Regions from separate parts of the Kitasatospora sp. NPDC001603 genome, predicted to be linked through region 2. Evidence: predicted binding sites of a transcription regulator. Region 2 holds the regulator's gene; each other region holds the start of a gene.
The links. Region 2 encodes HrcA, which represses chaperone genes, less so after heat shock. Its sites were predicted from a motif close to TTNGCACTCNGNNNNNCNGAGTGCNAA; they were not measured.
Positions count from the first base shown of each region.

Region 1: a site for HrcA is predicted at 2,701-2,727, ahead of ABT263_RS13345 (FmdB family zinc ribbon protein). Genes of this name have one in related genera too.
Region 3: a site for HrcA is predicted at 2,979-3,005, ahead of groL (chaperonin GroEL). Genes of this name have one in related genera too.

Region 1 is NZ_JBEPAA010000016.1:54,040-58,176, forward strand. It holds gene ABT263_RS13330 (sigma-70 family RNA polymerase sigma factor) at 1-955, shown strand, start outside; gene ABT263_RS13335 (hypothetical protein) at 1,080-1,349, shown strand; gene mscL (large conductance mechanosensitive channel protein MscL) at 1,360-1,779, opposite strand; gene ABT263_RS13345 (FmdB family zinc ribbon protein) at 2,351-2,689, opposite strand; gene ABT263_RS13350 (MFS transporter) at 2,961-4,137, opposite strand, start outside.
Region 2 is NZ_JBEPAA010000009.1:46,328-50,464, reverse strand. It holds gene ABT263_RS08805 (DUF3097 domain-containing protein) at 1-611, opposite strand, end outside; gene pspAB (PspA-associated protein PspAB) at 643-1,227, opposite strand; gene htpX (zinc metalloprotease HtpX) at 1,257-2,177, opposite strand; gene hrcA (heat-inducible transcriptional repressor HrcA) at 2,438-3,472, shown strand; gene dnaJ (molecular chaperone DnaJ) at 3,549-4,137, shown strand, end outside.
Region 3 is NZ_JBEPAA010000105.1:7,111-11,247, reverse strand. It holds gene ABT263_RS35650 (glucosyl-3-phosphoglycerate synthase) at 1-12, opposite strand, end outside; SAM riboswitch class I at 162-294, shown strand; gene thrC (threonine synthase) at 312-1,598, shown strand; gene ABT263_RS35640 (ubiquitin-like small modifier protein 1) at 1,661-1,939, shown strand; gene ABT263_RS35635 (cold-shock protein) at 2,543-2,746, shown strand; gene groL (chaperonin GroEL) at 3,162-4,137, shown strand, end outside.

The sequences.
Region 1 (4,137 bases), on a different contig from region 2:
CGTTCGCGACAGGGCCGACCGGACTCGCGCGGCCCGCCCGACCAACCTTGAGGCCGACCGTGACCTGGTCGGTATGTATCTCGACGAGATCGCCAGGACGCCCCTGCTCGATGCCGCCGAGGAGGTCGAGCTCTCGCTGCGGATCGAGGCCGGTGTGTACGCCCAGCACCTGCTGGAGGAGGCGGAGTTCCCCAAGGGTGTGAAGCGTGAGGAGCTGGAGGCGATAGCCGAGGACGCCGAGCGCGCCAAGGACGTCTTCATCCGCTCCAACCTCCGGCTGGTCGTCGCCGTCGCGCGGCGTTACCCGCGCAGCGGCCTTCCGTTGCTCGACCTCATCCAGGAGGGCAACGCCGGCCTGGTGCGGGCGGTGGAGAAGTTCGACTACGCCAAGGGTTTCAAGTTCTCCACCTATGCCACCTGGTGGATCCGGCAGGCGATCACCCGGTCCATCGCCGACCAGTCGCGCACCATCCGGCTGCCCGTTCACCTGGTCGAGGAGCTGGGCCGGATCCGGCGCGTCCAGCGGGAGAAGTCCAAGGAGCTGGGCCGTGAGCCGGAGCCGGCCGAGATCGCGGCCGAGCTGGACACCACCGAGGCGCGGATCAAGGACGTCCTGGACTGGGCGCGTGACCCGGTGAGCCTCAACATGTCCGTCGACGACGAGGGCGAGACCCAGTTCGGCGACCTGGTCGAGGACACCGGGGCGACGTCCCCGGAGGACGCCGTGATGGTCATGCTCCGCCGCGAGGAGCTGGACGGTCTGATCGGGCGCCTGGACGACCGGACGGCCTCGATCATCCGGTCGCGCTACGGGATGGAGGACGGCCGTGAGCGGACGCTCACCGAGGTGGGCAAGCAGCACGGGCTGACGCGGGAGCGGATCCGCCAGATCGAGAAGCACGCGCTGGCCGAGCTGAAGCGGATCGCCGACCACGCGGGCTTCGAAGCCGCCTGACGGCCTCCCCGCCGCCACCTCGCCGGCGTAGCGGGGCCCCGGGTGCGGAATCGCTCCGCGCCGGGGCCCTCACGCGTCCCCGGCGGCGGTCGGCGCGGGCGCGGGGAGCTTCTAGGCTGGAGGAGTGGACGATGTGCGAGACGGAGGCGGGCCGGTGACCGAGCGGGAGCCCAGGCAGGACGACGGGGACAGGACGGACGCCGCGGAGGCCGTGAAGGCGTCCGACGACCCCAAGGCCGCGACGAAGGCCCGGCTGGTCTTCCGGGACCCGCTGGACCAGCAGTCCAGTGACGACACCGACGCCGGCTGGGGCGGGCGCCCGGGAACGGCGGACAGTGGTGGACGGGGGCTGGACTGGTACCTGAGTCAGCGCCCGCCGCACCACGGCGACTGACGGGGAGTGCTCAGCGCTGCCGCGTGACCAGCGCGTCGCGGATCTCGGTCAGCAGCAGGACCTCCTTGGCCTCGGCCTCCGCCTGGACCTCGGCGAGGCTCTTGCGCCGGGCGGCGAACCTGGTCATCGGCAGGATCAGGCAGAAGTAGACGACGGCCGCGGTGATGACGAACTGCAGGAGGGCGCTCAGCACCGAGCCCCACAGGATGAGGATCCCGGACGTGACCTCGCCGGTCGCGCTCAGCTCGCAGGGGCCCTTGAGGCAGGAACTGTAGGCGCTCAGGTCCTTGGCTCCGAAGGCGCCGACGATCGGGTTGATCACGCCCTTGACGAAGGCGTTGATGATGTTGGTGAACGCCGCGCCGATGACGACGGCGACGGCGAGCTCGACGACATTTCCGCGCAGCAGGAATTCCTTGAAGCCTTTCATGCCGCGTGAACGACGAAGTCGTCGTCCGGTCACGGGTGATCTTCGAGGGGCCCCGATTGACAACCCGATCGGCCGACCGAGGCGGCGCCCGGCGGGGAGAGACCCGCCCGCGCGGGCCCGACGGCCAGCGCGGCCGACAGGGCGACCAGCAGCAGGGCGAGCACCCCGAACCGGTGCCGGGCGGCCCGGCGGAGCCGGTGGAGGCGGCCACCGCCACGCCGGATCGGCGCGAAGGGCGGCACCTCCCGCCGGGGCGGAACGGCCGGGGCGGGGAGCGGCGGGAACCGTGAGGGGAGGCTCGTGGTCGACATGGGCACCACCGGTGGTCGCAGGGCGCCGGCCCGGGGTGCGGGCCGGTTCTTCCGACGCACACTCTGGGCGGCCCAGGGGTCGGGTGGAAGTCCTGTCCCCAGGCCTGTGGACAACTCGGCCCTGTGGACAACTCCGTACACCCGAACGGGGTAGTGGGCCCATCGGCGGTTGACCGCGAGCGGCCTGCCCCCGCCCGGGCACGCGAAAGGCCCGCGGGCCGCGCGATGGCGCGGGCCCACGGGCCTTGCGAAGTCTGGTCTCAGCCGGCCGGCTTCGCCGCCGGAGCCGAGCTCGCGGCAGCGGTCGAGCCGCCCGAGGACGACGAGGACGAGGTCGAAGCAGCCGACGACGAGCCGGACGAGGACGAACCCGACGAGGTCGAGTTCGACGACGAGCCGGTGCCCACCGAGCTGGTGGACGAGGATCGGCTGTCGGTCCGGTAGAAGCCGGAGCCCTTGAAGACCACACCCACGGCCGAGAAGACCTTGCGGAGCCGTCCCTGGCAGTCGGGGCACGTGGTCAGCGCCTCGTCGGTGAACTTCTGCACCGCCTCCAGGCCGTTGCCGCACTCGGTGCACTGGTACTGGTACGTGGGCACTTGTCTTCCTCCTGGCACTCTCGCCTGATGAGTGCTAACGATGGTCAATGATGCGGCATTCCGCTGGATCAGTCCAGCGACTCGAATGTGAGATGAGCCGGGGCGCGCCGAAGCACCCGTTCCCGCGCCCGCCGGAAGCCGGCCGCCGAGGGCTGCCGCCCCGGCCCGGACCCGCCGCCCGACGCGGCCCGCCCCCGAGCCGCCCGGGACCCCGAGCCGCCCGGGCCCCCGGGCCACCCCGACCCGGCCCGCCGCCCCCGAGCCCCGCCGCTCAGCCCTTCGCCGCCCCGACCAGCTGCGGAGCCGAGCTCCGGTCGTTCGCGCCCGCGACCACCGTGCTCGCCGCGCCCGGCGCGATCAGCAGGTGCCGCAGCGCGACCAGCGCGACCAGGCCGAGCCCGGCACCGGCCATCGGCACCAGGAACCCCGCCGACGGCCCGTGTCCGTCGATCAGCCGTCCGGCGACCGTGGACCCGGCCGCCAGGCCCAGCCCGATCGCACCGGTCAGCCAGGTGAAGGCCTCGGTCTTGGCGCCGTCCGCGACCAGCGTCTCGACCAGGGTGTACCCGGTGATCAGCGTCGGTGCGATGGCCAGGCCGCAGACCAGCCCGGCGACGGACAGCGCGACCAGGTTGGGCATCGCCCAGAGCGTGGAGCAGCCCACGACCAGCAGCGCGTAGCTGGCCAGCATCCGGTGCCGGGCGGCCCGGCGCCAGGCGACCATGCCGTACAGCACGCCGGCCAGCATCGAGCCGCCGGCGAAGATCCCGTACACGGTGCCGTTGGCGCCGGGCTGGCCGACCGACTCGGTGAACGCGGTGACCGACACCTGCATGGCGCCGAAGACGGTGCCGACGCCCAGGAACGCGCCGGCCAGCAGCCGGACGCCGGGGGAGGAGAGCGCGGAGACCCGGCGGACGCCGGGCTGGTGCGGGTGCCGGGCCGGCGCGGTGCGCCGCTGGGCGGCGAAGGCCAGTCCGCCGACCACGGTCAGCGCGGCCTCGGCGATCAGCCCGGCGGCGGGCGTGACCGAGGTGGCGATGGCGCCGGCGAGCACCGGGCCGATCACGAAGGTGAACTCGTCCGTCACGGACTCGAAGGCGAAGGCGGTGTTGAGCTTGGCGGCCGACAGCGCGGACGCCGAACGCCCGCCGGCCGCACCCTCGGCGGAGAGCTTGGCGACCCAGCGGGACCGGACCATCGCGCCGACCTGCGGCACGCTGGCGCCGGCCGGGGCGGCGGCGAGGAAGAGGGTCCAGACCGGGGCGTGGCCCAGGGCCAGCGCGATCAGCGCGCCGACCGAGACCGCGTGCACGATCACGGTCGGGACGAGCACGGCGGCCTGGCCGTAGCGGTCGGCCAGCCGGCCGGTCTGCGGGCCGATGAAGGCCTGGGCGACGGCGGAGACCGCCGCGACGCTGCCGGCCGTGCCGTAGGAGCCGTGGGTG
Region 2 (4,137 bases):
ACGTCGATGTACGGGTGGCCGACGACCAGCACGGCGTCGCCGGTGACCCGGGCGGCGATCCGGTGCTCCTTGGTGCCGGGGAGCAGGTGGTCGACCAGGACGCCGAGCCGGCGGCCCGGGCCGGGGGCGAAGTCGGCGACGATCGCGGGCAGGTCGTCGATGCCCTCCAGGTACTCGACGACGACGCCCTCGATCCGCAGGTCGTCCCCCCAGACCCGCTCGACCAGTTCGGCGTCGTGCCGCCCCTCGACGTAGATCCGCGACTCCCGGGCCACCCGGGCCCGCGCTCCGGGGACGGCGACCGAGCCGGAGGCCGTCCGGCCCGGCGCGCGCGGGGGAGCCGGCGCGGCGGCGGCGGGGCGGACCAGGGTGACGGTCCGGCCCTCCAGCAGGAAGCCGCGCGGCACCAGCGGGAACACCCGCCGCTTGCCGAACCGGTCCTCCAGGGTGACGGTGAACCCCTCGGCGGTCTTCTCGCAGCGCACCACCGCGCCGCAGAAGCCGGTCGCGGCCTCCTCGACCACGAGGTCCCGGTCGGCGGGCACCTCGGGGGCGGGCTGCTGCCGCTTCCACGGCGGGGTGAGGTCGGGTCCGTACTGGCGGCTGCGCATGCAGGTGACTATAGGCAGGCCCGACGGGGCGTCACAGGCCCGGCGCGCCCCAGACCGGGAACCAGCGGGTGAGGTCCTTCTCCAGCCGCAGGTCGTTCCCCAGCATGGCGTTGACCTGCAGTTCCAGCGGGCTGTCGCGCTTCTCCCCGCCGCCCGGCACCGGCGCGAACGGGTAGAAGGTGCCGCGCTTGTACAGGTAGACCAGCGCCAGCGGCTGCCCCTCGGCGCCGCGGAAGGCCACCAGCGAGCAGAGCAGCTGCGGGCCGAAGCCGTTCCCCTCCAGCTCGCTGTTGACCGCGTGCAGGTCGTTGACCAGCTCCGGCAGCTCCTTGGGGGTGTGCCGGGCGAGCAGCCAGGAGTAGCCGTAGGCGTCCTTGGAGGCCTCCACCGGGACGCCGCCGCGCTCGGTGTCGGCGTCCAGCAGGGCCCGGACCTGCCGCTCGACCTCGACGAAGGCGCCGCCCTCGACCGAGGAGAAGCAGACCGACCCGACGCCGGTCGGCCGGAAGCCGGCCGCCGCCTCCAGGGTCAGCGCGGCCGAGGGCACGCCGAACAGCTGGTCGAGGTCGGGCCGGACGGGCTTGGTGCGGCCGAACAGTGCGTCCAGGATTCCCACGGCGGTCCCCTCCGGGGCGGGTCGTCGGCTCAGCGGCCGAGCTGGGTGGAGATCTTCGCCAGCTGCTCCAGCCGCTTCTCCAGCGAGGGGTGGGTGGAGAACAGCTGCGAGGCGGCCTCCCGGGCGCTCAGCGCGGGGGCGAAGTAGAAGGCGTTGTACGGCTGGGCCTGGCGCAGGTCCTTGGTCGGGATCGCGGCGATCTGGCCGGTCACCTTGGTGAGCGCCGAGGCCAGTGCGCTGGGCCGGCCGGTGAGCTGGGCGGCGGCCCGGTCGGCGGCCAGCTCCCGGTAGCGGGAGAGCAGCCGGGTCAGCAGGAAGCTGATCGCGTACACCACCACCGACACCAGCGGGATGACCAGCGCGGCGATCGCGGCGTTGGAGTCGTTGCTGTTGCGGCCGCCGCCCATGAAGCCGCCGTACATCGCGATCCGGGTCATCGCCCCGGCCAGTACGCCGAGGAAGCCGGCGATGGTCATCACCGCGACGTCCCGGTGGGCGACGTGCGACAGCTCGTGCGCCAGGACGCCCTCCAGTTCCTCCGGTTCCAGCCGCCGCAGCAGCCCGGTGGTGACGCAGACCACCGCGTTCTGCGGGTTGCGGCCGGTCGCGAAGGCGTTCGGCATGTCGTTGTCGGCGACCGCCACCCGGGGTTTGGGCATGTCGGCGAGGGCGCAGAGCCGGTCGACGGTGCCGTGCAGCTGGGGGTACTGCTCCGGGGTCACCCGGTGGGCGCCCATCGCCCGTTCGGTGATCTTGTCGCTGAACCAGAACTGGGCCACGAACAGCCCGCCGGAGATCAGCACGATCAGTGGCCAGGCGCCGCGCAGCAGCGCGATCAGCAGGCCGGTGAAACCCACGTACAGGAGCCCGATCACGAACATGGTCCCGACCATCCGGCCGGTCAGGCCGCGGTCCGGGGCGAAGCGGGTGGGCTGGCCCGAGGTCGACATCGCTGGTCCTCCGTTCGCCGTTCGCTATCGATGCTGCCACCCGGCCGGTCCCGCGGCATCACCCGCGCGCCGCGCGATGCGGGCAGGATCACCCCGGCGGTGCCGTTCCTGCCGTCGGACCCGGGCCTTACACTGGCAGGTACGGTTCTGGCACTCCTCTGTTCAGAGTGCCAAAGGCCGCGGTCCGCCCGGCGGACCGCACCATGCCGGAACGACACACGTCACCACGGACAACGTGCGAAGAGGGAGGTGCGTGCCCCATGGCCGGTGAGGTCCGCCAGCTCGACGAACGCAAGCTCGCCGTGCTCCGCGCCATCGTCCAGGACTACGTGGGCACCGAGGAGCCGGTCGGCTCCAAGGCTCTCGTCGAACGCCACAACCTCGGGGTCTCCCCGGCCACCGTCCGCAACGACATGGCCGCGCTGGAGGAGGACGGCTTCATCCACCAGCCGCACACCAGCGCCGGGCGGATCCCCACCGACAAGGGGTACCGCCTCTTCGTCGACCGGCTCGCCGAGGTCAAGCCGATGAGCGCGCCCGAGCGGCGGGCGATCCGGCACTTCCTGGACGGCGCGGTGGACCTGGACGACGTGGTCGCCCGCACGGTCCGGCTGCTCGCCCAGCTCACCCGGCAGGTGGCGGTGGTCCAGTACCCCTCGCTCTCCCGCTCCACGGTGCGCCACATCGAGCTGGTCGCGCTCGCTCCGGCCAAGGTCATGCTGGTCCTGATCACCAACACCGGCCGGGTCGAGCAGCGGATGGTCGACTGCCCGGGTCCGGTCGGCGAGGTGGTCCTCGCGGACCTCCGTGCCAAGATCAACACGAGGGCCGTCGGCGTGCGGCTGCCCGACGTGCCGGGGCTGCTGGACGAGCTCCCGGCGATGTTCGAGGCGGTGGACCGGCCGGCCGTCACCATCGTCCTGGCGACGCTCTTCGAGGCGCTCGCCGAGCAGAACGAGGAGCGGATCATGCTGGCCGGCACGGCCAACCTGACCCGCTTCGGCCACGACTTCCCGCTCACCATCCAGCCGGTGCTGGAGGCGCTGGAGGAGCAGGTCGTCCTGCTGCGCCTCCTGGGTGAGACGGCGGACGCCGGGATGACGGTCCGGATCGGCCGGGAGAACGCGTACGAAGGGCTCAATTCCACCTCGGTCGTCTCGGTCGGTTACGGTTCGGGCGACGAGAGCGTGGCCAAACTGGGTGTGATCGGTCCGACCCGGATGGACTATCCGGGCACAATGGGGGCGGTGCGAGCGGTGGCACGGTACGTGGGCCAGATCCTGGCCGAGTCGTAGGGAACGACCGGTGTCACACGGATGACACCGGTACCAGTCGCAAGCACTTCTACAGGCGGAACAAGCGGAGCATTTGGTGGCCACGGACTACTACGCGGTACTCGGCGTCCGACGGGATGCGGGGCAGGACGAGATCAAGAAGGCGTTCCGGCGCCTGGCGCGCGAACTGCACCCGGACGTCAACCCCGACCCGAAGACGCAGGAGCGGTTCAAGGAGATCAACGCCGCCTACGAGGTCCTCTCCGACCCGCAGAAGCGGCAGGTCTACGACCTCGGCGGGGATCCCCTCTCGCCCAACGGCGGAGGCGCGGGCGGCTTCGGCGCGGGCGCGGCCGGGTTCGGCTTCTCCGACATCATGGACGCGTTCTTCGGCGCGGCCGCCGGTCAGCGCGGCCCGCGCTCGCGCACCCGGCGCGGCCAGGACGCCATGATCCGGCTGGAGATCACCCTGGAGGAGGCCGCGTTCGGCACCACCAAGGAACTCCAGGTCGACACCGCCGTCACCTGCACCACGTGCAGCGGCGAGGGCGCCGCCCCCGGCACCTCCGCGCAGACCTGTGACATGTGTCGCGGCAAGGGCGAGGTCTCCCAGGTCACCCGGTCCTTCCTGGGCCAGGTCATGACCTCCCGGCCCTGCCCGCAGTGCCAGGGCTTCGGCACCGTCG
Region 3 (4,137 bases), on a different contig from region 2:
TTCGGCGGGCACGGAACTCTCCTCGACGGGTCGGGGTGGGACGGGGCATCTCGCGTGGCGGACGGTCCCGTTCAGGGTTGACGCCTTCGGATACAGTCTTCGTACAGCGATCGGACCTTCGCACGCCGGGGTCGCCGCTGAGCAGGACCACAACTTCACAGAGCTCATCCAGAGGGACTGAGGGAACGGCCCGTTGACGTCCCGGCAACCTTCTCGCACGGCAGGCCTCCGGCCCCGGCGGGACAGGTGCCAATTCCGGCCTGTGGCGCGCCCGCGTCACGGGGAAGATGAGGAGAGAGGCCTCCGCCATCATGGCTATCGACACCGCCGCAGCCGCCCCCGCGACCGTTGATCTCGGTCCCGCCGTCGCACTGTCCTGTCGGGAGTGCGGTACCCGGTTCCCGCTCGGTCCCAGCTTCGCCTGCCTGGAGTGCTTCGGGCCGCTGGAGATCGCCTACGACTTCGGGAGCGAGGGCGCGGAGGAGCTCCGCAAGCGGATCGAGGCCGGTCCGGCGTCGATCTGGCGCTACGCCCCGCTGCTGCCCGTCCCGGCCGACGTGGCCGACAAGCCGAACCTCAACCCGGGGTGGACCCCGCTGGTGAAGGCGGACAACCTGGGCCGCGAGCTCGGGTTCACCGCCCAGCTGCACGTCAAGGACGACTCCGGCAACCCGACGCACTCCTTCAAGGACCGGGTGGTCGCCTGCGCGATCGAGGCGGCCCGCGCGTTCCGCTTCACGACCCTCTCCTGCTCCTCGACCGGCAACCTGGCCGGCGCGGTGGGCGCGGCGGCGGCCCGGGCCGGGTTCAAGTCCTGCGTGTTCATCCCGCACGACCTGGAGCAGGGCAAGGTCGTCATGGCCGGTGTCTACGGTGGCGAGCTGGTCGGCATCGAGGGCAACTACGACGACGTGAACCGCTTCTGCTCGGAGCTGATCGGCGACCCGGCCGGTGAGGGCTGGGGCTTCGTCAACGTCAACCTGCGCCCGTACTACGGCGAGGGCTCCAAGACGCTGGCGTACGAGATCTGCGAGCAGCTCGGCTGGCGGCTGCCGGAGCAGATCGTCATCCCGATCGCCTCGGGCTCGCAGCTGACGAAGATCGACAAGGGCCTGCAGGAGCTGATCAAGCTGGGCCTGGTCGAGGACCGGCCCTACCGGATCTTCGGCGCCCAGGCGGCGGGCTGCTCGCCGGTGTCGGCGGCCTTCAAGGCCGGCCAGGACGTGATCCGGCCGGTCAAGCCGGACACCATCGCCAAGTCGCTGGCGATCGGCAACCCGGCCGACGGCCCCTACGTGCTGGACATCGCCCGGCGCACCGGCGGGGCGGTCGAGGACGTCACCGACGCCGAGGTGGTCGCCGCGATCAAGCTGCTGGCCCGGACCGAGGGCATCTTCGCCGAGACCGCGGGCGGGGTGACCGTCGGCGTGCTGAAGAAGCTGGTCGAGACCGCACAGCTGGATCCGGCCAAGGAGACCGTCGCGATCAACACCGGTGACGGCCTGAAGACGCTGGACGCCGTCTCCGACTCCGGGATGACCACCGTCATCCGCCCGACGCTGGCCTCGTTCCGCGACGCCGGCCTCGCGTCCGCCTGACCCGTCCGCAGCCCCCGCAGCCCGTACCGGCCGCCCGGCCGCACCGCCCGAGGAGATCCCCCATGAGCGCCACCGTCCGCATCCCGACCATCCTGCGCACCTACACCGGCGGCGCCGCCGAGGTGGCCGCCGAGGGCGCCACCCTGGGCGACGTCATCGCCGACCTGGAGCGGAACCACGCCGGGATCGCCGCCCGGATCCTGGACGACGCCGGCAAGCTGCGCCGGTTCGTCAACGTCTACGTCAACGACGACGACGTCCGGTTCGCCGAGGGCCTGGCCACCGAGATCAAGGACGGCGCGAGCGTTTCGATCATTCCCGCGGTGGCCGGCGGCTGCTGATCCGCCCCTTTCCGACCAGGCCTTTCACCGGCCGACCCGTTTTCGACCGGGCCGCCCGTGCGTACGGAATTCCGATCCCCGTACGCGCGGGCGGCCCGCCGCATTCCGGCGGGAATATTTCGCGGTCCGGGGGAGTAGAGTGTGGCTCGTCCGGGAAGAGGGCCGCCCCACCCCCCTCGTGCTGGTACTCGAACTCCGTCCGCGCCCGTACCGCCGGTGTCTGTCCGGCCGCTGAGACCGGCGCCGGGGCCGTGACCGTGAAACATGTCAGGCCGATGTCAGAATTCTCGAAGGCATTTGAGTAATTCGTCCGCTATGTCCGGCGTGAAATGCCGATTTCCTCCCGCTTTGGTCTGGCCTGTCCCCTGGCGGACCTAGGGAATTCCCAGCGGTTGACCCTGTTGCAGAGGGCGTCGATCCGGATACATTCAGCCGCGGTCGACGCAATCACCCGCTCACCGGAGGCCTTCCGGTGGTCTCCGCGGACGATTGTGGCGTGCACGGCTGCGCCCAGGGGGGGTTCCCCGGGCCGGCCTCAAACCAGACCCGGGCCCGCGACCTGCGGGCGCGTGAAGGGCCAGCACAGCACTAGGGGAGTTCGGAATGGCTCAGGGCACCGTCAAGTGGTTCAACGCGGAGAAGGGCTACGGCTTCATCGCGGTCGACGGTGGTGCGGACGTCTTCGTCCACTACAGCGCGATCCAGATGGACGGCTACCGCACCCTTGAGGAGGGCCAGCGGGTCGAGTTCGAGATCTCTCAGGGGCAGAAGGGCCCGCAGGCGGACATGGTCCGCGCCGCGGTCTGACCTTTCCGACCCCAGGAGTTCGGCTCGGCCCATTCGGCTGGTGCACCTCTTGCTTCACGACGGGCCCGTACGACACATGTCGTACGGGCCCGTCGGCATGTCCGGCGGGGGCCCGCGCGGCGTCCGGCGCGGGGGTGCCGGGCACCCCGGCGGCGGCCCGGCGGCGGCCCGTCGGGGGCTCGCCGACGGCGGCCGCAGGGGGCGGACGCGGCTCGCGGGTTGGGCGATTGGGCTTGCACTCGCCTACCCGGAGTGCTAATCATTGGCGTTAGCACTCACAGTGTGAGAGTGACAGCGGACTGGGTCGGTGAGGCCCCCGGGAGCGGTAGGGGAAAGGACCCCCGCACACCAGGGCCGTCCGTCGCGGGCACCCCTTGGTCCGAGCAGTCGACCGTGTCCCGGAGGACCACTTCTGATGGCCAAGATCATCGCCTTTGATGAGGAAGCTCGCCGCGGCCTTGAGCGTGGCATGAACCAGCTCGCCGACGCGGTGAAGGTCACGCTCGGCCCCAAGGGCCGCAACGTCGTGCTGGAGAAGAAGTGGGGCGCCCCCACGATCACCAACGACGGTGTCTCCATCGCCAAGGAGATCGAGCTCGAGGACCCCTACGAGAAGATCGGCGCGGAGCTCGTCAAGGAGGTCGCCAAGAAGACCGACGACGTCGCGGGTGACGGCACCACCACCGCCACCGTGCTGGCCCAGGCGCTCGTTCGCGAGGGTCTGCGCAACGTCGCCGCCGGCGCCAACCCGATGGCCCTGAAGCGCGGTATCGAGAAGGCCGTCCAGGCCGTCTCGGACCAGCTGCTGGCCCAGGCCAAGGACGTGGAGACCAAGGAGCAGATCGCCTCCACCGCCTCCATCTCGGCCGCCGACACCCAGATCGGCGAGCTCATCGCCGAGGCCATGGACAAGGTCGGCAAGGAAGGCGTCATCACCGTCGAGGAGAGCAACACCTTCGGTCTGGAGCTCGAGCTCACCGAGGGCATGCGCTTCGACAAGGGCTACATCTCCGCCTACTTCGCCACCGACCTGGAGCGGATGGAGGCGGCGTTCGAGGACCCGTACATCCTCATCGCCAACTCCAAGATCGGCTCGGTCAAGGACCTGCTCCCGCTGCTGGAGAAGGTCATGCAGAGCGGCAAGCCGCTCGTCATCATCGCCGAGGACGTCGAGGGCGAGGCCCTGTCGACCCTGGTCGTGAACAAGATCCGCGGCACCTTCAAGTCCGTCGCCGTCAAGGCCCCGGGCTTCGGCGACCGCCGCAAGGCCATGCTCGGCGACATCGCCATCCTCACCGGTGGCACCGTGATCTCCGAGGAGGTCGGCCTCAAGCTGGAGAACGCCGGCGTCGACCTGCTGGGCACCGCCCGCAAGGTGGTCATCACCAAGG